DNA from 3 places in the Streptomyces diastaticus subsp. diastaticus genome. Region 3 is predicted to be linked to each of the others. Evidence: predicted binding sites of a transcription regulator. Region 3 holds the regulator's gene; each other region holds the start of a gene.
The links. Region 3 encodes HrcA, which represses chaperone genes, less so after heat shock. Its sites were predicted from a motif close to TTNGCACTCNGNNNNNCNGAGTGCNAA; they were not measured.
Positions count from the first base shown of each region.

Region 1: the regulator HrcA is predicted to act here: its motif matches at 3,287-3,313, upstream of groES (co-chaperone GroES).
Region 2: the regulator HrcA is predicted to act here: its motif matches at 5,286-5,312, upstream of groL (chaperonin GroEL).

Region 1 covers NZ_BLLN01000002.1:1,545,343-1,552,622, forward strand. Annotated here, with positions in the region: gene Sdia_RS08475 (ArsR/SmtB family transcription factor) at 1-489, opposite strand, end outside; gene Sdia_RS08480 (class I SAM-dependent methyltransferase) at 613-1,818, opposite strand; gene Sdia_RS08485 (polysaccharide deacetylase family protein) at 1,921-2,868, shown strand; gene groES (co-chaperone GroES) at 3,462-3,770, shown strand; gene groL (chaperonin GroEL) at 3,930-5,552, shown strand; gene Sdia_RS08500 (SDR family NAD(P)-dependent oxidoreductase) at 5,641-6,453, opposite strand; gene Sdia_RS08505 (LysR family transcriptional regulator) at 6,592-7,280, shown strand, end outside.
Region 2 covers NZ_BLLN01000002.1:220,936-228,215, forward strand. Annotated here, with positions in the region: gene Sdia_RS02740 (PTS transporter subunit EIIC) at 1-790, shown strand, start outside; gene Sdia_RS02745 (VOC family protein) at 1,143-1,688, shown strand; gene Sdia_RS02750 (hypothetical protein) at 1,912-2,175, opposite strand; gene Sdia_RS02755 (hypothetical protein) at 2,172-2,414, opposite strand; gene Sdia_RS02760 (hypothetical protein) at 2,622-3,107, shown strand; gene Sdia_RS30670 (50S ribosomal protein bL37) at 3,214-3,291, opposite strand; gene groL (chaperonin GroEL) at 3,475-5,097, opposite strand; gene Sdia_RS02770 (cold-shock protein) at 5,602-5,805, opposite strand; gene Sdia_RS02775 (MoaD/ThiS family protein) at 6,248-6,526, opposite strand; gene thrC (threonine synthase) at 6,580-7,280, opposite strand, start outside.
Region 3 covers NZ_BLLN01000003.1:176,637-183,916, reverse strand. Annotated here, with positions in the region: gene Sdia_RS09250 (nitronate monooxygenase) at 1-935, opposite strand, end outside; gene dnaJ (molecular chaperone DnaJ) at 1,090-2,232, opposite strand; gene hrcA (heat-inducible transcriptional repressor HrcA) at 2,233-3,249, opposite strand; gene Sdia_RS09235 (MBL fold metallo-hydrolase) at 3,472-4,212, shown strand; gene Sdia_RS09230 (DUF3097 domain-containing protein) at 4,222-5,055, shown strand; partial or broken gene Sdia_RS09225 (Uma2 family endonuclease) at 5,030-5,649, opposite strand; gene hemW (radical SAM family heme chaperone HemW) at 5,759-6,991, opposite strand; gene Sdia_RS09215 (AMP-dependent synthetase/ligase) at 7,105-7,280, opposite strand, start outside.

The DNA.
Region 1 (7,280 bases), on a different contig from region 3:
GGCGAACTCGCGGGCCAGCTCGGCCGCCGAGGCAGGGGTGAGGCGCAGCTCGTAGTCGTCGAGGTGGGCGGCGGCGCGCCAGGCGGGGGCCAGCCGTCCGGCGGCGAGGTCGGCCTCGTGGCGGTCCAGGGTGCGCGCGAGGTGGTCCACCTGCTGGCGGCGGGAGGTGGCGAGGAAGACCTCGCCGCCGGGCTGGGCGAGCAGTGCCTCGTTGTCCCAGGTGGTCAGCGTGTGCGCGGCCTGCCAGCGGCGCTCGCGGGCATCGCGGGCCGGGGCCTCGGAGACGAAGCCGTGCCGGGCCAGCACCCGCAGGTGGTAGCTGGTGGAGGCGGAGGTCTCGCCGGTGGTGGCGGCCAGTTCGCTGGCGGTGGCCGGCCCGTCGGCCCGGAGCAGGCCCAGCAGCCGGACGCGCAGGGGGTGGGTGAGGGCCTTGAGCGCGGCCGGGTCGTGGGTGAGGTCGATGCGGGACGAGGGCTGCGGTTCGGGCATGGCAGGAGCGTAGGCCGGGACAGCAGGTTCGCAAAAGAAGTTTTGCAGAATTTCTTTGGGGGAATTTGGAGGCTTCAGTTTCCCTTACAGCGCGGGCAAGTTGCGTGGGCTGATGCCCGGCTGCTACGTGTCGGCGGGGTCGCCCACGAGCATCGTCGGCGCTCCGGCCACCCGGGTCAGGAGGACCGTGGCGGCGTTGGGGCCGCGCAGCTTCATCCGGCGGCGGACCTCCTCCGGTTCCACCGCCGAACCCCGCTTCTTCACGGTCAGCACGCCGACCTCGCGCTCCCGCAGCAGCGCCTTCAGCCGCTTGAGGTTGAACGGCAGGACATCCGTGATCTCGTACGCGGCGGCGAACGGTGTCGGGCGCAGGCTGTCCGAGGTGACGTAGGCGATCGTCTCGTCGATCAGATGGCCGCCGACGTGCTCGGCCACCTCCGCGACCTGGTGCGCGCGGATCACCGCCCCGTCCGGCTCGTAGAGGTACCGGCCGACCGGGCCCGCCGGCACGTCCGGCGGCGGCTCCGGGCTCCAGAGCTGGTCACCGGCGGGCAGCAGGGAGGCCCGCACGGAACCGGGCGCCGGGCGTACGCCCTCGGGCGCGTCGGTGCCGCCGAACCACAGCACGGCCTCCTTCACGTCCCCGCCGTACGAGATCCACTCGGCCTCCGCCTGCGGCGGGATCGCCTCGTGCGGCACGCCCGGCGCGATCTTCAAGGCCGCCACCGGAGCGCGCAGCGCCGCCTCGACCGCCCAGGAGAGCGGCGGCGAGTACGCCTCGGGGTCGAAGACCCGCCCGCCGCGCCCGCCCCGGCGCGCGGGGTCGACGAAGACCGCGTCGTAGCCGCTCACCTCCACCTCGGCGACCTCCGCCTCGCGGACCTCGATCAGCCCCGTGAGGCCCAGTGCCTCGGCGTTGGCCCGCGCCACCGCCGCCGTCACCGGGTCCCGGTCCACCGCGAGCACCCGCACCCCGGCCCGGGCCAGCGCGATCGCGTCCCCGCCGATCCCGCAGCACAGGTCGGCGACGCTGCCGACTCCCAGCGCCGCGATCCGTGCCGCGCGGTGGGCGGCGACCTCGGTGCGGGTCGCCTGCTCCACGCCGTGCGGGGTGAAGAACATCCGGGCCGCGTCGGCGCCGAACTTGGCCACCGCCCGCTGCCGCAACCGGGCCTGGCCGAGGGCGGCCGAGACCAGCGGGGCAGGGTGGTCGCGGCGCAGCCGGGTCGCGGTGGCCAGTTCGTCGGCCGGATCGTGCCCGGCGACGGCGTCGAGCAGGGCGCGGCCCTCAGGGGTGAGCAGGGCGGTGAAGGAGTCCAGGTCGGTCACCCGCCCATTCTTCCGGCCCCTGTCGGCCACTCGGTGGACCGGGGGGCGCCTCTCGCGGTGTCGGGGCCGCCGGGTCGCCGGACGCTGCCAGGATGCGGCTTCATGGGACAAGTACGACAAAATGAACAATCCGGTGGGCGAGGGCCCCGCCCCGGAGGTCTCCTGCGCCGCACCCGCACCGCCCGGCTCGTCGCCGCCGGACTCGCCGCCGCCGCGCTCCTCTCCGGCTGCGCCCTCGGCCAGGAAGGCGACCCGGGCGGGGCGGGCGGCCCCGGCGCGGCCGGGCAGCAGGGCCCCGCCCCCGAGACCAAGGCCCAGCGGCTCGCCAAGAAGCGGGCCGCCATCGCCGCCGCCACCCGCAAATGGGGCCTCGCGCAGATCCCGCTGACCGCGCCCGCCCCGCCCGACGCCAAACCCGCCCTCAGCACGCGCGACGGCTTCGAGGTCGAGGGGCAGGAGGACCTGCCGCACGTCTTCACCACCGTCCCCGTCAAGGAGCGGGTGGTCTTCCTGACCATCGACGACGGCGCCGAGAAGGACCCCGAGTTCCTGCGGATGATGAAGGAACTCGACATCCCCTACTCGGCGTTCCTCAGCGACTACCTGGTCAGCGAGGACTACGGCTACTTCCGCGCCATGCAGAAGCAGGGCACCACCCTCAACAACCACACCATCGACCACCCCTACCTGCCCGGTCTCTCCTACGAGGAGCAGCGCCACCAGATCTGCGGCATGCAGGACGTCATCGAGAAGCAGTACGGCAAGCGGCCCCGCCTCTTCCGCCCCCCGTACGGCAACTACAACCAGGACACTCTCAAGGCGGCCAAGTCCTGCGGCATCGAAGCCGTCCCCCTGTGGAACGCCGAGGCGTTCACCGACCGCGTCGACTACCGCGAATGGGACCGGGATCTGCATCCCGGGGACATCGTGCTCACCCACTTCCGGGGGACCGGGGAGTGGGACGGGAGCATGGTGGACATGGTGCGCCAGGCGATGAAGGTGATCACCTCCAAGGGGTACGCCGTGGCCCGGCTGGAGGACTACGTCTGAGCCCGGCCGCGTCCAGCCCGGCCGCGTCCAGCCCGGCCGATCTCGGCCCGGCCGGCGTTCGAGGCCGACGAGCCGCGGAGCGGCGAGTCTTCCGCCCGGGTGGTCCGGGTGGCCTCAAGCGGCCGCCCGGGCGGTCCGGGTGGCCTCAAGCGCCGGCCGGGCCGCGTTCTGCGCGCACACGTCCGACCGTTCCGGTCACCGATGGCCTCAAGCACCGGCCGGGCTGAGGCCGGTCGGCCCCGGGCCGTCCGGTCGGGCTTCTGGTCGGCCGGCCAACCCGGCAACAGCCGGCAGGCAGCGGTGGCCTGGCCGGGGCTCCCGGGGGATTCGGCCTGGTCAGGTCGGGGCTCGGCAGGCGAGGGGAGCGGGGCGGGCGGCCCGGTCGGGGAGGGCGGGAACGCAGCGCGCGCCGCGCGCATTGGCACTCCGCTTGACCGAGTGCTAATCGCGGTCATAGTCTCAGCTCTGGCACTCCCCGCAGGAGAGTGCCAACACAGCGACGGGCAGGTCCGGCACCCGCGACGACGGATCGACCTGGTCGCCACACTCAGATCAGTTAACCCCGTGAGATCTCCGAAGGGGGAGGTCGGATCGTGACGACCGCCAGCTCCAAGGTTGCCATCAAGCCGCTCGAGGACCGCATCGTGGTCCAGCCGCTCGACGCCGAGCAGACCACGGCTTCGGGCCTGGTCATTCCGGACACCGCGAAGGAGAAGCCCCAGGAGGGCGTCGTCCTCGCTGTGGGCCCGGGCCGCTTCGAGAACGGCGAGCGCCTGCCGCTCGACGTCAAGACCGGCGACGTCGTGCTGTACAGCAAGTACGGCGGCACCGAGGTCAAGTACAACGGCGAGGAGTACCTCGTCCTCTCGGCCCGCGACGTTCTCGCCATCATCGAGAAGTAGCAGGCCGGAGGCGTCCGGTCGTAAGTCCGGACGGCGGACTCCACCTTTTTTTCCTGAAGCGCGCCCCTGGCCCCCGCGAGTGTTTGCCGGGTGGCGAGGGGCGCGTTTCATTTCGAGAGCGCGGCGGCAGGCCGCTCCGAGAGGATTCGAAAAGCTCCCATGGCGAAGATTCTGAAGTTCGACGAGGACGCCCGTCGCGCCCTTGAGCGCGGCGTGAACCAGCTGGCCGACACCGTCAAGGTGACCATCGGCCCCAAGGGCCGCAACGTCGTCATCGACAAGAAGTTCGGCGCCCCGACCATCACCAACGACGGCGTCACCATCGCCCGTGAGGTCGAGTGCGACGACCCGTACGAGAACCTCGGCGCCCAGCTCGTCAAGGAGGTGGCGACCAAGACCAACGACATCGCGGGTGACGGCACCACCACCGCCACCGTGCTGGCCCAGGCGCTGGTCCGCGAGGGCCTGCGCAACGTCGCCGCCGGCGCCTCCCCGGCCGCCCTGAAGAAGGGCATCGACGCCGCGGTCGCCGCCGTCTCCGCCGAGCTGCTCGACACCGCGCGCCCGATCGACGACAAGTCCGACATCGCCGCCGTCGCCGCGCTCTCCGCGCAGGACAAGCAGGTCGGCGAGCTCATCGCCGAGGCGATGGACAAGGTCGGCAAGGACGGCGTCATCACCGTCGAGGAGTCCAACACCTTCGGTGTCGACCTGGACTTCACCGAGGGCATGGCCTTCGACAAGGGCTACCTGTCCCCGTACATGGTGACCGACCAGGAGCGTATGGAGGCCGTCCTCGACGACCCGTACATCCTGATCCACCAGGGCAAGATCGGTTCGATCCAGGACCTGCTGCCGCTGCTGGAGAAGGTCATCCAGGCCGGTGGCTCCAAGCCGCTGCTGATCATCGCCGAGGACGTCGAGGGCGAGGCCCTGTCGACCCTGGTGGTCAACAAGATCCGCGGCACGTTCAACGCCGTCGCCGTCAAGGCGCCCGGCTTCGGTGACCGCCGCAAGGCGATGCTCGGCGACATGGCCACCCTCACCGGTGCCACCGTCATCGCCGAGGAGGTCGGCCTCAAGCTCGACCAGGCCGGTCTGGACGTGCTGGGCACCGCCCGCCGCGTCACCGTCACCAAGGACGACACGACCATCGTGGACGGCGGCGGCAAGGCCGAGGACGTCCAGGGCCGCGTCGCCCAGATCAAGGCCGAGATCGAGTCGACCGACTCGGACTGGGACCGCGAGAAGCTCCAGGAGCGCCTCGCCAAGCTGGCCGGCGGCGTCTGCGTGATCCGCGTCGGTGCGGCCACCGAGGTCGAGCTGAAGGAGCGCAAGCACCGTCTGGAGGACGCCATCTCCGCGACCCGCGCCGCGGTCGAGGAGGGCATCGTCTCCGGTGGCGGCTCCGCGCTGGTCCACGCCGTGAAGGTCCTGGAGGACAACCTCGGCCGCACCGGCGACGAGGCCACCGGTGTCGCGGTCGTCCGCCGCGCCGCCGTCGAGCCGCTGCGCTGGATCGCCGAGAACGCCGGCCTCGAGGGCTACGTCATCACCACCAAGGTGGCGGAGCTCGACAAGGGCCAGGGCTTCAACGCCGCCACCGGCGAGTACGGCGACCTGGTCAAGGCCGGCGTCATCGACCCGGTCAAGGTCACCCGCTCCGCCCTGGAGAACGCGGCCTCCATCGCCTCCCTGCTCCTGACGACCGAGACCCTGGTCGTCGAGAAGCCGGCCGAGGAGGAGCCCGAGGCCGGTCACGGCCACGGGCACAGCCACTGAGGCTGACCCCTTCCGCAGCTGAGGCCCGGCTCCCCGTCGCGGGGGGCCGGGCCTCCGGCGTGTGCGGGACCCGCCAGGGACCGGGTGCCTATTGGGGCCCGTACTTGCGGCCGGTACGCGAGGTCATCCCGGTCAGCAGGGCGCGCGGGGTCAGCTTCACCAGCCCCATCAGCGCCTTGTAACGAGGGTCCGGGATCGAGACCGTACGGCCCCGGGCGAGGTCTGCCAGGGCGGCGGCGACCAGCTTGTCCGCGTCGAGCCACATCCACCCCGGGATGTTGTCGGTGCCCATGTCGGCCCGCTGGTGGAACTCGGTCCGCACGAACCCGGGGCAGAGCGCCATCAGCCGCACCCCGGAACCGGCCAGGTCGTGGGCGGCGCCCTGGGTGAACTGCACGACCCACGCCTTGGACGCGCCGTAGGTGCCGCGCGGCACGAAGGCGGCGACCGAGGCGACGTTGACGACTCCGCCCCGCCGCCGTTCGCGCATCGACGCGGTGGCGGCGGTGGTGAGCCGCAGCACCGCCTCGCAGTGCACCTTCAGCATCCGCAGCTCGTCCTCGACCGGCACCTCGAGGTACTCGCCCTTGTTGCCGAACCCCGCGTTGTTGACGAGCAGGTCCACCGGGTGGGTGCGGTCGGCCAGGCGGGCCTCGACGGCGCTGATCCCCTCGTCCGTGGCGAGGTCCGCGGGGAGCACCTCCACCTCCACCCCGTGCTGGTCGTGGAGTTCGGTCGCCTGCCGCCGCAGCCGCTCCCGGTCCCGCGCCACCAGGACGAGGTGGTGCCCGGCGCCGTGGCCCCGGTCCGTCCCGCTCCCGTCCGTGCCGGAGGCGGCGAGCCGCCGGGCGAAGGCGGCGCCGATGCCCGCGGTCGATCCCGTAATCAGAGCCGTAGTCATGGGGTCAGGCTACGAGTTGATGATCAGCGCCGTGCGGGGGCGGGGTGCGGGCCACCCGCGCGGGCGGTCCTGGGCCCCCGGGTCAAAGTCCGGTGCCGACATTTCCGGTCGCCCCCAAGGCTCCCTTATGCTCGACCCATGATCGAGGCCCGCCACCTGCGCGTCCTGCGCGCCGTCGCCGCCACCGGCTCCTTCTCGGCCGCCGCCCGTGAACTGGGCTGCACCCAGCCGGCCGTCAGCCAGCAGATGAAGGCCCTGGAGAGCTCCGCCGGGACCCCGCTGCTCATCCGCACCGGCCGCGAGATGCGCCTCACCCAGGCGGGCGAGGCGCTGACCCGGCACGCCGCGGGCATCCTGGCCGGGCTCACCGCCGCCGAGGAGGAGGTGGCCGCCATCGCCGGGCTGCGCGCCGGCCGGGTGCGCCTGGTCTCCTTCCCGAGCGGCAGCTCCGGCCTGGTCCCGGCCGCGCTCGCCGCCCTGCGCGCCGCCCACCCCGGCACCCGCGTCTCGCTGGAGGAGGCGGAGCCGCCGCGCTCGGCGGAACTGCTGCGGGCCGGCGACTGCGACATCGCCCTCGCCTTCCGATACGCGGGCGCCACCGCCCCCGACGAGTGGGACGACCTGGTGGTCCGGCCGCTCCTCACCGACCGGCTGGTCGGCCTGGTCCCGGAGGGCCACCGGCTCGCCGACGCCGAGGCGGCGGGCATCGGGGAACTGGCCGCCGACCCGTGGATCGCCGGCTGCCCGCGGTGCCGCCGCCAACTGGTCGAGGTCTGCGAGACCGAGGGCTTCACCCCCCGGATCGACTTCGCCACCGACGACTACCC
Region 2 (7,280 bases), on a different contig from region 3:
CGTCTTCGGCCTGATGTTCGTCGCCGGGCAGATCGCCTCCGGGATCGGCACCGGCGCCGACTGGCTGCTGGAGAACACCGGCGCCTTCGCCGGCCTCGTGCTGGGCGGCCTCTTCCTGCCCCTGGTCATGCTCGGCCTGCACCAGGCGCTCATCCCCATCCACACCACGCTGATCGAGTCGCAGGGCTACACCGCGCTGCTGCCGATCCTCGCCATGGCCGGCGCCGGGCAGGTCGGCTGCGCCGTCGCCGTCTACCTGCGGCTGCGCCGCAACGCCTCGCTGCGCCGGACCATCCGCTCGGCGATGCCCGCGGGCATCCTCGGCGTCGGCGAGCCGCTGATCTACGGCGTCTCGCTGCCGCTGGGCCGCCCCTTCATCACCGCCTGCGTGGGCGGTGCGGCGGGCGGCGCCTTCATCGGCGCCTTCTCGATGCTCGGCGACACCGTCGGCTCCACCGCGATCGGCCCGTCCGGCTGGGCCCTCTTCCCGCTCCTCGCGGGCAACCAGAGCCTCGGCCTGCTCGTCGCCGTCTACGGCGGCGGTCTGCTCACCGGTTACCTGGTCGGCTTCCTCGCCACGTACTTCTTCGGCTTCAGCAAGCAGATGCTGGCCGACCTCGACGCCGACGTCGACGCCGGGGAGTCCGGCGAGGCCCGCGCCGAGGCGGAGCCCGCCGACGCGCCCGCCGGCACGCCCGGGGGACCCGGCCCCCAGGGCACGGCCGACCCCTCCGGCCGCCACCCGGGAACGCCCCCGGCCACGGCACCGGCCCCCGCGCCGAGCAGCTGAACCCGCACGGCGGGCGGCCCGCACCGACGGGTGCGGGCCGTCCGCCCTGCCCGAGCCCCCGACCACACCTCCGCCCCGCCCCTCGGCTTTCGACTCCGGGCACCTGGCGGCTCGCCGGCGAGCCGCCGGCCGTCCGCCGGGATCGATCTCCGCCCGATGCGCCTGCCCGGCGGTCTCGCACCGTCCCCGGGACCCGGAACCCGGCACACCCGGCACACCCGGCGGAGAACGTCCCGGTGCGGGCGACCTGCGCCTGAGCGGGGCGCGCCGGCGCGGCCGGCGACGCGCGCCGCCTGAGGGCTCCCCGGCGCGGCACCGCCCCCGCCGCGCCCCGGCGCCGGATCATGGCGCGATGACCGTACGAGGAATCGACCACGTCGGCGTCACCGTCCCCGACCTGGAGGCCGCCACCCGCTTCCTGGTCGACGCGCTCGGCGCCGAGGTGCTGTACGACACGCTCCCGGCCGGCCAGGGACCGGTCGGCGGCCCGGAGACCGAGCAGCGCCTCGGCGTCCCGCCCGGCACCCGCCAGCTCGCCATCCGCATGATGGCCCTCCCCGACGGCCCGGGCCTCGAACTCTTCGCCTACGAGCCGCCCGGCCGCTCCCCCGCCCTCCCCAGCGACCTCGGCTGGCAGCACCTCGCCCTGTACGTCGACGACCTCGACGCCGCCCGCGCCCGCGCCGTCGCCGCGGGCGCCCGCCCCCTCGCCCCGCCCCACCCGCTCCCCGGTCCGGAGGCGGGCCCCGCCAACCGCTTCGCCTACCTCCGCACCCCCTGGGGCAGCACCCTGGAACTGGTCACCTACCCGGACCCCCAGCCCTACGCACGGCACACGGACCGGAGGCGGTGGCGGCCCCGCCCGGCATCCGGCCCGCAGGCCGGGCAGGACGGCTGACGGGCTTCGCCGGTCCACGGGGGCCGGCGCGACCCGGCCCGCCCGGCCGCCGGGAGGGACCCCCGGACGCCGCTCCCCACGGCCTCTTCCCGCCACGCGCGGCCGGTGCCGGGCGGACCGCCCGTACCGGCGGCACACTGCTCACCCCTTCCCCGGGGAACCTCGCGGGGCGGAGTCGCGGAGTGCGTGCGCGCCGGTCCCCCGTGACCGGTGCCCGGCCGGTTCAGGGCAGCCGCCCCTCCCAGTTGACCTCCCGGACCTTGGCGCGCAGCACCTCCTTGCGGTCGGCCGCCCGGACCGCGCGCGGCGGGCAGTCCCACTCCTTGCCGCCGCCGGGCGGCCGGAGCTGGATGTACGGGCCCTCGCTGCCCATGACCCGGCCGAGGCGGCCGTCCCGCGCGTCGACGGCGAAGGCGCCGACCACCAGGTCGACCTCGGGCACCTCCGGCTCCTCACGGTCCGCACAACAGGCATCGTCGTCGCTCATCGCTGCCGGGCCCCCTCCAGGACGGAGCTGAGCCGGTCGGCGGTCTCGACGTTGCACCGCCCGAGGTCGACGAGGGGCGCGGGGTCGTTCCCCGCGCTCGACACCGGCTCCAGCCGCAGCGACGGCAGGACGATCCCGGCCTCCGCCAGCCCGGCGCGGAGCCGGTCCACCGCCTCCTGGGCGGCCCCCACCCGGTCGGTGTTCCTGCCGTGCGCCTCCGTGCCGTTCACGGCGCTCACTCCCTCTCCATCGTCCACGCTCTGTAGTGAGATTGCCCACACAGCGTGTTCAACGCGCCGAGGCCCCCGACAGTGGCGCTCCTCCCCACATCCGGGGGTAGCGGCGGGCACACCGGGGGGTGGCGACGGCGCGCGCGGCGCGTTGGACAGCCACCCCGCGCACCCCCGCCGGGCCCCCGCACACCCGCGTACCGCAGGATGGTCGCCATGACCACGACCCGCCCCGGCACCGGCCCCGACGAGGCGGACGAGCCGTACGAGCCGGTCTTCAAGCCCGCCCTGGGCGGGGCCCGGTACGTCTACAACCACCGCAATCCGGTCGGCCTCGCCCTGATGGTGCTGGCGCCGCTCGTCGCGCTCGGTGTCATCCTCCATCTCCACGACAGCGGGAGCTGGAGCCGCGAGGAACTGCGGAGCGCGGTCTACGGTGCCGCCGAGGAGATGAACCGGGCCCCGCACGTCCACAACTCCGACCTCGGCTACGCCTGGTCCCTGGAGGACGCCGTCGACCGGCAGCCGGGCACCCCGTTCATCGGCGCCTCCGTCCACCGCGGCACCGGCCCCGACCGCACCGCCTACACGGTGACCGGCTCCGGCACCTCCGCCGTGTACTGCCTCCACGTGTACGAGGGCCACGACACGGCCGCCGACCGGTCGATCCTGCACGTCTCCGCCGAGGACGGCCCCTGCTGAGAAACACGACGCCCCCGCCTGCCGCCTGTGGCGGTGTGACGGGGGCGTGCCGGCGGGGCCGGGCTCTTCAGGGGTCTCCCCCGGCCTCAGCTCCGCCGCACGGAAGTCAGGACTGCGGCCTGCTGCCGTGGTTGGCGCCGTTCTTGCGGCGAGCCTTCTTCTTGCGGCGACGCTTCGAGGACATGACCGCGCTCCTTTCTCTCGAACGTTCCCTTGGCCGTGAGGCCGGGTCCACCCTCGCACATCGCGGGTGCCGGAGGCGATCCCGGCCGCGGGCCGGACAACGCCACCGGGGCGGTGTCCCTCCGAGGAGGGACACCGCCCCGGTGGGCGTGGTGTCGGACGGGCCGACCGGATACGGGTCCGGTCAGAAGTCCATGTCACCGCCGGGCATGCCACCCGGGGCAGCCGCGGCGGCCTTCTCCGGCTTGTCGGCGATGACGGCCTCGGTGGTGAGGAAGAGGGCGGCGATCGACGCGGCGTTCTGGAGCGCGGAACGCGTCACCTTGGCCGGGTCGAGGATGCCCTCGGCGATCATGTCGACGTACTCGCCGGTCGCGGCGTTCAGGCCGTGACCGATGGCGAGGTTGCGCACCTTCTCCACGACCACGCCGCCCTCCAGACCACCGTTGACGGCGATCTGCTTGAGCGGGGCCTCCAGGGCCAGCTTGACGGCGGCGGCACCGGTGGCCTCGTCGCCCTCGAGCTCCAGCTTCTCGAAGACCGAGGACGCCTGGAGCAGAGCCACGCCACCACCGGCGACGATGCCCTCCTCGACGGCGGCCTTGGCGTTGCGCACCGCGTCCTCGATGCGGTGCTTGCGCTCCTTCAGCTCCACCTCGGTGGCGGCGCCGGCCTTGATGACGGCCACGCCGCCGGCCAGCTTCGCCAGACGCTCCTGGAGCTTCTCGCGGTCGTAGTCCGAGTCGCTGTTCTCGATCTCGGCGCGGATCTGCGCGACGCGGCCGTTGACCTGGTCGCTGTCGCCGGCACCGTCGACGATGGTGGTCTCGTCCTTGGTGATGACGACCTTGCGGGCGCGGCCCAGCAGGTCCAGGCCGGCGTTCTCGAGCTTGAGGCCGACCTCCTCGGAGATGACCGTGCCGCCCGTGAGGATGGCGATGTCGCCGAGCATGGCCTTGCGGCGGTCACCGAAGCCCGGGGCCTTGACGGCGACGGACTTGAAGGTGCCGCGGATCTTGTTGACCACCAGGGTCGACAGGGCCTCGCCCTCGACGTCCTCGGCGATGATCAGCAGCGGCTTGCCCGACTGCATGACCTTCTCCAGCAGCGGGAGGAGGTCCTTCACGTTGCCGATCTTGGAGTTGACGATGAGGATGTACGGGTCGTCGAGCGACGCCTCCATCCGCTCCATGTCGGTGGCGAAGTACGCCGAGATGTAGCCCTTGTCGAAGCGCATACCCTCGGTGAGCTCCAGCTCCAGACCGAAGGTCTGGGACTCCTCGACGGTGATGACGCCTTCCTTGCCGACCTTGTCCATGGCCTCGGCGATCAGCTCGCCGATCTGGGTGTCGGCGGCGGAGATGGAGGCGGTGGAGGCGATCTGCTCCTTGGTCTCCACGTCCTTCGCCTGCTCCAGCAGCGCGGAGGAGACGGCCTCGACGGCCTTCTCGATGCCGCGCTTCAGGGCCATCGGGTTGGCACCCGCGGCGACGTTGCGCAGACCCTCGCGGACGAGCGCCTGGGCCAGGACGGTCGCGGTCGTCGTGCCGTCACCGGCGACGTCGTCCGTCTTCTTCGCGACCTCCTTGACCAGCTCGGCGCCGATCTTCTCGTACGGGTCTTCGAGCTCGATCTCCTTGGCGATGGAGACACCATCGTTGGTGATCGTGGGGGCGCCCCACTTCTTCTCGAGGACGACGTTGCGGCCCTTGGGGCCAAGGGTGACCTTGACGGCGTCGGCGAGCTGGTTCATCCCGCGCTCGAGACCGCGCCGCGCCTCCTCGTCGAACGCGATGATCTTGGCCATGTGAAGTGGTCCTCCCAGGACTGGGGGTCCCCCCGGACTCTGTCTGGGGGAGGGTGGATACTCCGGACCGCGCTGGCGCCCGCGACGGACGGCCTGCCTGCCTCGCGGTTCCTTGCCCCACGCGGCCTGCGGACCTCACCGACCCGGTCCTTCTGTCACTCTCACTCGGAGAGTGCTAACGCCAATAATTAGCACTCGGGGTAGGAGAGTGCAAGGCGCCAGGGGCCTCCGGCCACGCTCCCGTCGACCGGGGGGCGCCCCGTCCGCGCCGGGCCACGGGAAGCAGGGCCCCCTCCTGGCACCGGGAAGCCTCGGACGCCGGCCGGGCCGGTCCCTGACGACCCGTCCGCTCCCCGGCGCCGCGTCGCGCCCGGACCGCACCACCTCGGCCCGCCGGCGCCTGAGGCCGCAGAGCCCGGGCGGCGCGCAGGGCCCGGCCATGGCAGAGGGCCCGCCCCCTGTCACGGGAGCGGGCCCTCTGGTGAGTGTGGTGCGGTCGGCGCCTCAGGCGGCCACGCGGACCATGTCCGCCTGCGGCCCCTTCTGCCCCTGCGAGATCTCGAATTCGACCCTCTGACCCTCTTCAAGGGTGCGGTAGCCGTCCATCTGGATCGCGCTGTAGTGGACGAATACATCCGCACCACCGTCGACCGCGATGAAGCCGTAGCCCTTCTCCGCGTTGAACCACTTGACGGTGCCCTGAGCCATGCCTAACTCCCCTATTACTGGCCCTTGCACAGGCCCGCACTTCGCGGACCCGGGTCAGACCTCACCCCCCAACCCGCGGTCGGGGGTGTGCGCCGGAACGCGTCGACCGCCGCTGAATGTATCTGCCCAACTGCCGTCTGCAACAGGTCAGTCGGACGAGAAATCCGAGGGCCGGAGAAGGACGGAACCGGGAGGATGCACCGGAGTTGCGGGCAAGTCGGGCCCGGCAAAAGGCACGCAAGGGGGCGAATGCCTGGGCCACTTCGTCCGCTGTTCGCCGGGGAAAGAACGGCGGCTCATATGCTCCCGGCACAAACGCGGGAGGCTGTTCCCCAACTCTATCGCGTTCAACCATGCAGAATTGCCCCCTCCGCTTTCCCCGGGGGGAATGGAGCGGAGAGGGCAATTCGGTGGTGCGGGTGCGCCGGTGTGGCGCGGCGGCTCAGCAGCCGCCGGCGACGGCGGGGATGATCGAGATGCCGGCGCCGTCGGGCGTGGCGGTCTGGAGCCCCTGCTCGAAGCGGACGTCGTCGTCGTTGACGTAGACGTTGACGAAGCGGCGGAGCTTGCCCTGGTCGTCGAGGACGCGGGCGGCGATGCCGGCGTGGTTCTTCTCCAGGTCGGCGATGACCTCGGCGAGGGTCGCGCCCTCGGCGGCGACCTCGGACCGGCCGTCGGTGTAGGTGCGCAGGATGGTGGGGATGCGGACGTTGACGCTCATGGGAGTGCCTTCCGGAAGCTGGGGCGACGGGACGGGTGGGGACGCGGGCGGCGTCAGGAGGTGGCGAGCCCTGCGGCGCGGAACGCGTCCAGGTCGGGCCGGATCGTCGCGGTCGGCCCGGTGGTGGGCGCCACGGCGTCCAGGGTCTTCAGTCCGTCGCCGGTGTTGAGGACGACGGTGGTCAGGGACGGGTCGATCAGCCCGGCCTCGACGAGCTTGCGGGTGACGCCGACGGTCACGCCGCCCGCGGTCTCCGCGAAGATGCCCTCGGTGCGGGCGAGCAGCTTGATGGCGTCGACCACCTGCGCGTCGTCCACGTCCTCGACGGCGCCCCCGGTGCGCCGGGCGATGTCCAGGACGTAGGGACCGTCGGCCGGGTTGCCGATGGCGAGCGACTTGGCGATGGTGTCGGGCTTCTGCGGGCGGACCACGTCGTGCCCGGCCTTGTAGGCGGTGGAGACCGGCGAGCAGCCCTCTGCCTGGGCACCGAAGATCTTGTACGGGCGGTCCTCGACCAGTCCGAGCGCGATCAGCTCCTTGAACCCCTTGTCGATCTTGGTGAGCTGCGAGCCGGAGGCGACCGGGATCACGATCTGGTCGGGCAGCCGCCAGCCGAGCTGCTCCGCGATCTCGTAGGCCAGGGACTTGGAGCCCTCGCCGTAGTACGGGCGCAGGTTGACGTTGACGAAGCCCCAGCCCTCGCCGAGCGGGTCGCCGATCAGCTCGGAGCAGAAGCGGTTCACGTCGTCGTAGT
Region 3 (7,280 bases):
CCGGTGCGGGCGGCCGCCTTGCGCAGCGGGGCGGTGACGTGGTGGATCTGCGGGTAGGCCGCCGGGGCGTAGGGGCCGTGTTCGCGCAGGAAGCGGTTGACCAGGCCGCGGGCCGGGCGTCCGGAGAAGGCCCGGGTCAGCTCGGTGCGGGTGTACAGGGGGTTGGTGAGGGCCTGCTTGTGCAGGAGCGGGGCGCCGGACTCGGGGCAGACCAGGAAGGCGGTGCCGAGCTGGGCCGCCTGCGCCCCGGCGGCGACGGCGGCCGCCACCTGCTCACCGCGCATGATCCCGCCGGCCGCGATCATCGGCAGGTGCACCACCTCGCGGACCAGGGTGAGGAGGGTGAGCAGGCCGATGCCCGCGCCGTCGCGTTCGGGGTCGTCGCGGTGGGTGCCCTGGTGGCCGCCGGCCTCGACACCCTGCACGCACAGCGCGTCGGCGCCGGCCTTCTCGGCGGCGCGGGCCTCCTCGGGGGTGGTGACGGTGACGGCGGTGCGGGTGCCGACCCGGCGGAAGGAGTCGATCACCTCGGCGGCGGGACAGCCGAAGGTGAAGGAGACCAGCGGTACGGGGTCGTCCAGGAGGATGGCGAGCTTGGCGTCCCAGTTGTCGTCCTGGCCGCAGTCGGTGTCGCCGAGCGGTGTCTCGTACCAGGCGGCCTCACCGGCGAGTTGGTGGCGGTAGACCTCGATGGTGGCGGGGTCGGCCGTCTCGGGCTGCGGGAGGAAGAGGTTGACGCCGAAGGGACGCGAGGTGAGCGCGCGGAGCTGGGTGATCTCCTGGTACATGCCGTCGGCGGTCTTGTAGCCGGCGGCGAGGAACCCGAGGCCCCCGGCGTCGCTGACGGCCGCCGCGAGGGCGGGGCAGGAGCCACCGCCGGCCATCGGGGCCTGCACGATCGGGACATCGCAGAGGTCGGTCAGCGCACGGGACATGACCGCATCGTGCCATGTCCCCCGCATCCCGCCGAATCTCGACTTCCTCCCTTCCGCCTGGCTCCCGGCCGGTGGCGCCGAACCCGGACACGCACCGGGGCCCGGCCCCGCCGTCAGGCGGTGCCGGGCCCCGGTGCGTACGGGCCGAAGCGGCTCAGGAGCGGCCGTTGAAGGCGTCCTTCAGGCGGGAGAACAGGCCCTGCTGACCGGGCTGGAACTGGCCGGTGGGCCGCTCCTCGCCGCGCAGCGCGGCCAGTTCGCGCAGCAGGCGCTCCTGCTCGGCGTCGAGCTTGCCCGGTGTCGTCACCTCGACGTGCACGATCAGGTCACCCCGGCCGCCGCCGCGCAGGTGCGTGACGCCCCGGCCGTGCAGGGGCACCGACTGGCCGGACTGGGTGCCGGGCCGGATGTCGATCTCCTCCATGCCGTCCAGCGTCTCCAGCGGCACCTTGGTGCCGAGGGCCGCGGCCGTCATCGGGATGGTGACCGTGCAGTGCAGGTCGTCGCCACGCCGCTGGAAGACCGGGTGCGGCAGTTCGTGGATCTCCACGTACAGGTCGCCGGCGGGGCCGCCGCCGGGGCCGACCTCGCCCTCACCGGAGAGCTGGATGCGGGTGCCGTTGTCGACACCGGCCGGGATCTTCACCGTCAGGGTGCGGCGCGAGCGGACCCGGCCGTCCCCGGCGCACTCCGGGCAGGGCGTGGGCACCACGGTGCCGAAGCCCTGGCACTGGGGGCAGGGGCGGGAGGTCATGACCTGGCCGAGGAAGGACCGGGTGACCTGGGAGACCTCGCCGCGGCCGCGGCACATGTCGCAGGTCTGCGCGGAGGTGCCGGGGGCGGCGCCCTCGCCGTTGCAGCTGTTGCAGACGACGGCCGTGTCGACCTGGATGTCCTTGGTGGTGCCGAAGGCCGCCTCGTCCAGCTCGATGTCGAGCCGGATCATGGCGTCCTGACCGCGCCGGGTGCGCGAGCGGGGGCCGCGCTGGGACGCCGTGCCGAAGAAGGCGTCCATGATGTCGGAGAAGTTGCCGAAGCCGCCCTGGCCGAAGCCGCCCGCTCCGCCACCGCCGCCGTTCTGCGACAGGGGGTCGCCGCCGAGGTCGTAGACCTGCTTCTTCTGCGGGTCGGAGAGGACCTCGTAGGCGGCGTTGATCTCCTTGAAGCGCTCCTGCGTCTTCGGGTCCGGATTGACGTCCGGGTGCAGCTCGCGGGCGAGTCTGCGGAACGCCTTCTTGATCTCGTCCTGGGAAGCGTCGCGGCGCACGCCGAGTACGGCGTAGTAGTCCGTGGCCACTTACGACTCCGCCAGGATCTGTCCGACGTAACGTGCCACTGCGCGTACCGCTCCCATCGTTCCGGGGTAATCCATGCGGGTCGGTCCGACCACGCCGAGTTTGGCGACTGCCTCGCGTCCCGAACCGTAACCGACCGAGACGACCGACGTGGAGCTGAGGCCCTCATGGGCGTTCTCATGACCGATCCGTACGGTCATGGCCGAATCCTTCGCCTCACCGAGGAGTTTGAGCAGGACGACCTGCTCCTCCAGCGCCTCCAGGACGGGGCGGATGGTGAGAGGGAAGTCGTGCCCGAAGCGGGTGAGATTGGCGGTGCCGCCGATCATCAGCCGTTCCTCGGTCCTTTCGACCAGGGACTCCAGGAGCGTGGACAGCACCGTCGAGACGGTGGGCCGGTCCTCGCTCTCGAAGGACTCCGGCAGGTCCTGCACCAGCTGCGGCACGTCGGTGAACCGGCGCCCCGCGATCTGGCTGTTCAGCCGGGCCCGCAGGTCGGCCACGGACGCCTCGCCGAACGGCGCCGGGCAGTCGATCATGCGCTGCTCGACCCGCCCGGTGTCGGTGATCAGCACCAGCATCAGCCGGGCCGGGGCCAGCGCCAGCAGCTCCACGTGCCGGACCGTGGACCGGGTCAGCGAGGGGTACTGCACGACGGCGACCTGCCGGGTGAGCTGCGCGAGCAGCCGCACCGTGCGGGCCACCACGTCGTCGAGGTCGACGGCCTGGTCGAGAAAGTGATGAATGGCACGCCGCTCGGGCGCCGTCATCGGCTTCACGTCGGCGAGCCGGTCGACGAAGAGGCGGTACCCCTTGTCGGTCGGGATCCGCCCCGCGCTGGTGTGCGGCTGGGCGATGTACCCTTCGTCCTCCAGCGCGGCCATGTCGTTGCGGACCGTGGCCGGGGAGACACCGAGCTGGTGGCGCTCGGTCAGCGCCTTCGAGCCGACCGGCTCCTCGGTGCCCACGTAGTCCTGGACGATCGCGCGCAGGACCTCCAGCCTTCGTTCGCTGAGCATCGCGCACCTCCCAGTCGCCTGCCGCACCCCCCGCGTCCCCCGCGGGCCTCTGCTGGCACTCACCTCGCGCGAGTGCCAACCACGTCGCGCACCAGTGTACGGCTGACCGGTACACCTGCGGCAAGGCCGGGGCACAGCAGGTCGGGGAGGACGCGGCGAAGTCACCCGGTACCGCCGGGTATGCCGTGCGGGCGCCTGAGAGGGTGGACGGGTGATGAGGCGATGAACGCGTACGAGCACCGGCCGGAGCCCGACTGGGAACGGCTCGCCCCCGGCGTCGGACGGCTGCGGCTGCCCCGCTGGGACGCGACGGCCGGCCTGGTCGTGGGTCCCGCCGGCGCCCTGCTGGTCGACGCCGGGGCGTCCCTGCGCGAGGGCGCCCTGCTGCGCGGCGCCGTCGAGCGCGCCCTCGGCGAGCGCGGCGGTCCCGGGCGTGTGACGCATCTGGCACTGACCCACGCCCACTTCGACCATGTCCTCGGCGCCGCCGTCTTCGCGGGCGCGCAGGTGTACGGCGCCGTCGGCCTCGACGCCGCCCTCGCCCGCACCGACGCCCTGGAGGCCGACGCGGTGCACCACGGCCTGGACCCCCGCGAGGCGGGCGAGGCGGTGGACACCCTGGTGGTGCCCCGGCACGCGGTCTCCGGCGAGGCCGTGGTGGAACTGGGCGGCGGGCGCCGGGTGCTCCTCGCCGACCTGGGACCCGGCCACACCGCGCACGACCTGGCGGTACTGGTGCCCGGCACGCCCGACGTGGTGTTCTGCGGCGACCTGGTCGAGGAGTCCGGCGAGCCGCAGGCCGGCCCGGACGCGGTGCCCGCCCGCTGGCCCGAGGCGCTGGAGCGGCTGCTGGCGCTCGGCGGGCCCGACGCCGTCTACGTGCCGGGGCACGGGGCGGTGGTCGACGCCGCGTTCGTGCGGGACCAACGCGATGAGCTGGCCCGTCGGTTCGCCCTGTCATAACGTCTGCCCATGCGCAGCTACCAGCCGGACCTGACCCCGCCGTGGAAGAAGCGGAGCCCCGCCCCCGAGGTCGAGGCGCTGCCCGACCTCGTCGTCGAGGAGCCCGCCAGCGGCTTCTGCGGCGCGGTGATCCGCTGCGAGAAGTCGGCCGAGGGACCGGTGGTCACCCTGGAGGACCGCTTCGGCAAGCACCGGGTCTTCCCCATGGTGGAGCGCGGTTTCCTGCTGGAGGGCCGTCCGGTCACCCTGGTCCGCCCGAAGGCGGGACAGGCCCCGGCCGTGCCGTCCCGGACGGCCTCGGGCTCGGTCGCGGTGCCGGGCGCCCGGGCCCGGGTGGCACGGGCCGGACGCATCTACGTGGAGGGCCGCCACGACGCGGAACTGGTCGAGCGGGTCTGGGGTGACGACCTGCGCGTCGAGGGCGTCGTCGTGGAGTACCTGGAGGGGGTGGACGACCTGCCCGCGCTCGTGGACGCCTTCGCGCCCGGCCCCGACGCACGCCTCGGCGTCCTCGTCGACCACCTGGTCCCCGGCTCCAAGGAGTCCCGCATCGCGGCCGCCGTCGGCAGCCCGCACGCGCTGGTCGTCGGCCACCCCTACATCGACATCTGGCAGGCGGTGAAACCCGCCTCGGTCGGCATCGGGTCCTGGCCCGACGTGCCGCGCGGCCAGGACTGGAAGACCGGCACCTGCCGCGCCCTCGGCTGGCCCACCGACACCGGCGCTGCCTGGCACCGCCGCGTCCTCCCGGCCGTCCGCAGCTACAAGGACCTGGAACCCGCTCTGCTGGGCCGCGTCGAGGAACTGATCGACTTCGTCACGGCCCCGGCCGAGGCCGGATAGGCCCCGCCTCAGGCCGCCGGTGCCGCTCGACCGGCGGCAGCCTCGGGAACTCCGCCGTCTCCAGCACGACACCGAGCAGTGGCACGGGCACGTCCAGCCCGAAGGAGAAGGTCTGTTCGACCCCGTAGTCGGCCTGCTCACCCTCGCCGTGCGGCTCGGTGAGCAGCACGCGCTGGGCGGCCATGGGGTCGACGATCAGGTGACCGGGTACGCCCCCGGCCGCGTGGATCGACCGCTTGTCGCCGTAGTCCCGGTCGACGCTGGAGTGGGAGACGACCTCGACCAGCGGGGTGACCAGCTCGACCGGGAGCAGGCGGCCATGGTCCGGTCCCTTGCCGCGTTCAGGACGACGAGACCCGGCTGGGGCTCGCTGTTCTCCTTGAGCAGGCCGATGTCCTGAGTCCGCAGGCGCTCCCGGCGGCGGTACGGGATCTGATCCCGCAACGCCGTCACGATCCGGTTGTGGACCAGATCCGGTCCGGCCATCAGCGCAATGTCTCCCCGCAGGAGTTCCGCCTTGTGTCCCTCGGGGACCTCAAGGCCCTCGAAGGAATCCACGACGCCAGTGATCGGCCGGTCATCCACAGCGGTCATCTCCGTGGCCCTCCGCTTCGCCATCGCCGGGTACGACGGCGCGGTACGAACAGCGCGGGCATCACGGGACCTGTTTCGCCGGAGGTCGCCCACGCGAGTGACAACGCCCTCAGTCCACCAGATCCCGCACCACCGCGTCCGCCAGCAGGCGGCCGCGCAGGGTCAGGACGGCGCGGCCCTCGGCGAAGGGCGCCTCGGCGAGGAGTCCGTCGGTCAGGGCGCGGCGGGCGGCCGCCAGGCCCGTGGGGTGCAGGAGGTCCAGGGGGCAGCCCTCGGCGAGGCGGAGCTCCAGGAGGACGCGTTCCACACGGCGGTCCTCGGCGCTGAGGAGTTCGCGTCCGGCGCCCGGTGAGCGCGAGCCGGCGAGGGCGGCGGCGTAGGCGCCGGGGTGCTTCACGTTCCACCAGCGGACGCCGCCGACGTGGCTGTGGGCACCGGGGCCCGCGCCCCACCAGTCGGCACCGCGCCAGTACAGCTCGTTGTGGAGGCAGCGGCCCGCCTCGGTGGCGGCCCAGTTGGAGACCTCGTACCAGCCGTAGCCGGCCCCGGCGAGCATCGAGTCGGCGATCAGGTAGCGGTCGGCGTGCTCGTCGTCGTCGGTGGGGGCCACCTCGCCGCGCCGGATGCGGCGGGCGAGGCCGGTGCCCTCCTCCACGATCAGCGCGTACGCGGAGACGTGGTCGGGACCGGCGCCGATGGCCGCGTCCAGCGAGGCGCGCCAGTCGTCGTCGCTCTCGCCCGGGGTGCCGTAGATCAGGTCGAGGTTGACGTGGTCGAAGCCGGCGGCGCGGGCCTCGGCGACGCAGGCCTCCGGGCGGCCGGGGGTGTGCTGCCGGTCGAGCACCTTCAGGACGTGCCGGCGGGCGCTCTGCATACCGAAGGAGATCCGGTTGAAGCCGCCTTCGCGCAGCTCGGCGAGGTAGGCGGGGTCGACGGACTCCGGGTTGGCCTCGGTGGTGATCTCCGCGTCGGGGGCGAGCCCGAACTCGGAGCGGACCGCCTCCAGCATCCGGACCAGGTCGCGGGCGGCCAGCAGGGTGGGGGTGCCGCCGCCGACGAAGACGGTGCGGACCTCGCGCGGGTCGTCGCCGAGGACCTTGCGGGCGAGGCGGACCTCGTCCGCGAGGGTGTCGGCGTAGTTGTCGCGGGAGGCGAGGACACCGCCGGAGGAGCGCAGCTCGGTCGCGGTGTAGGTGTTGAAGTCGCAGTAGCCGCAGCGGGTGGCGCAGTACGGCACGTGCAGGTAGAAGCCGAGCGGGCGGTCGGCCGCACCGTCGAGGGCGGAGGCGGGCAGCGTGCCGTCTGCGGGCACGGGCTCACCGTCGGGGAGTGCGGAAGGCATGGGGTCCATTGTCCCGCACGCGCGGCCGGGCCCCGGCCGGACGGTCGCGGGGACCTTCCGGCCGGGGCCCGGCGGGGCGTGCGTACGGGCGGGGGGCGGGCGCGCCCACGGGGTCAGGCTTCGCGGGTGCCCGCGTACATCTCGTCGATGAGGTGCCCGAACTCACGCTCCACGACGGGGCGCTTCAGCTTGAGGCTGGGGGTCAGCTCGCCGTGCTCGATGTCGAGGTCGCGCGGCAGGAGCTTGAACCTCTTGATCGTCTGCCACCGCTGGAGACCCTCGTTGAGGC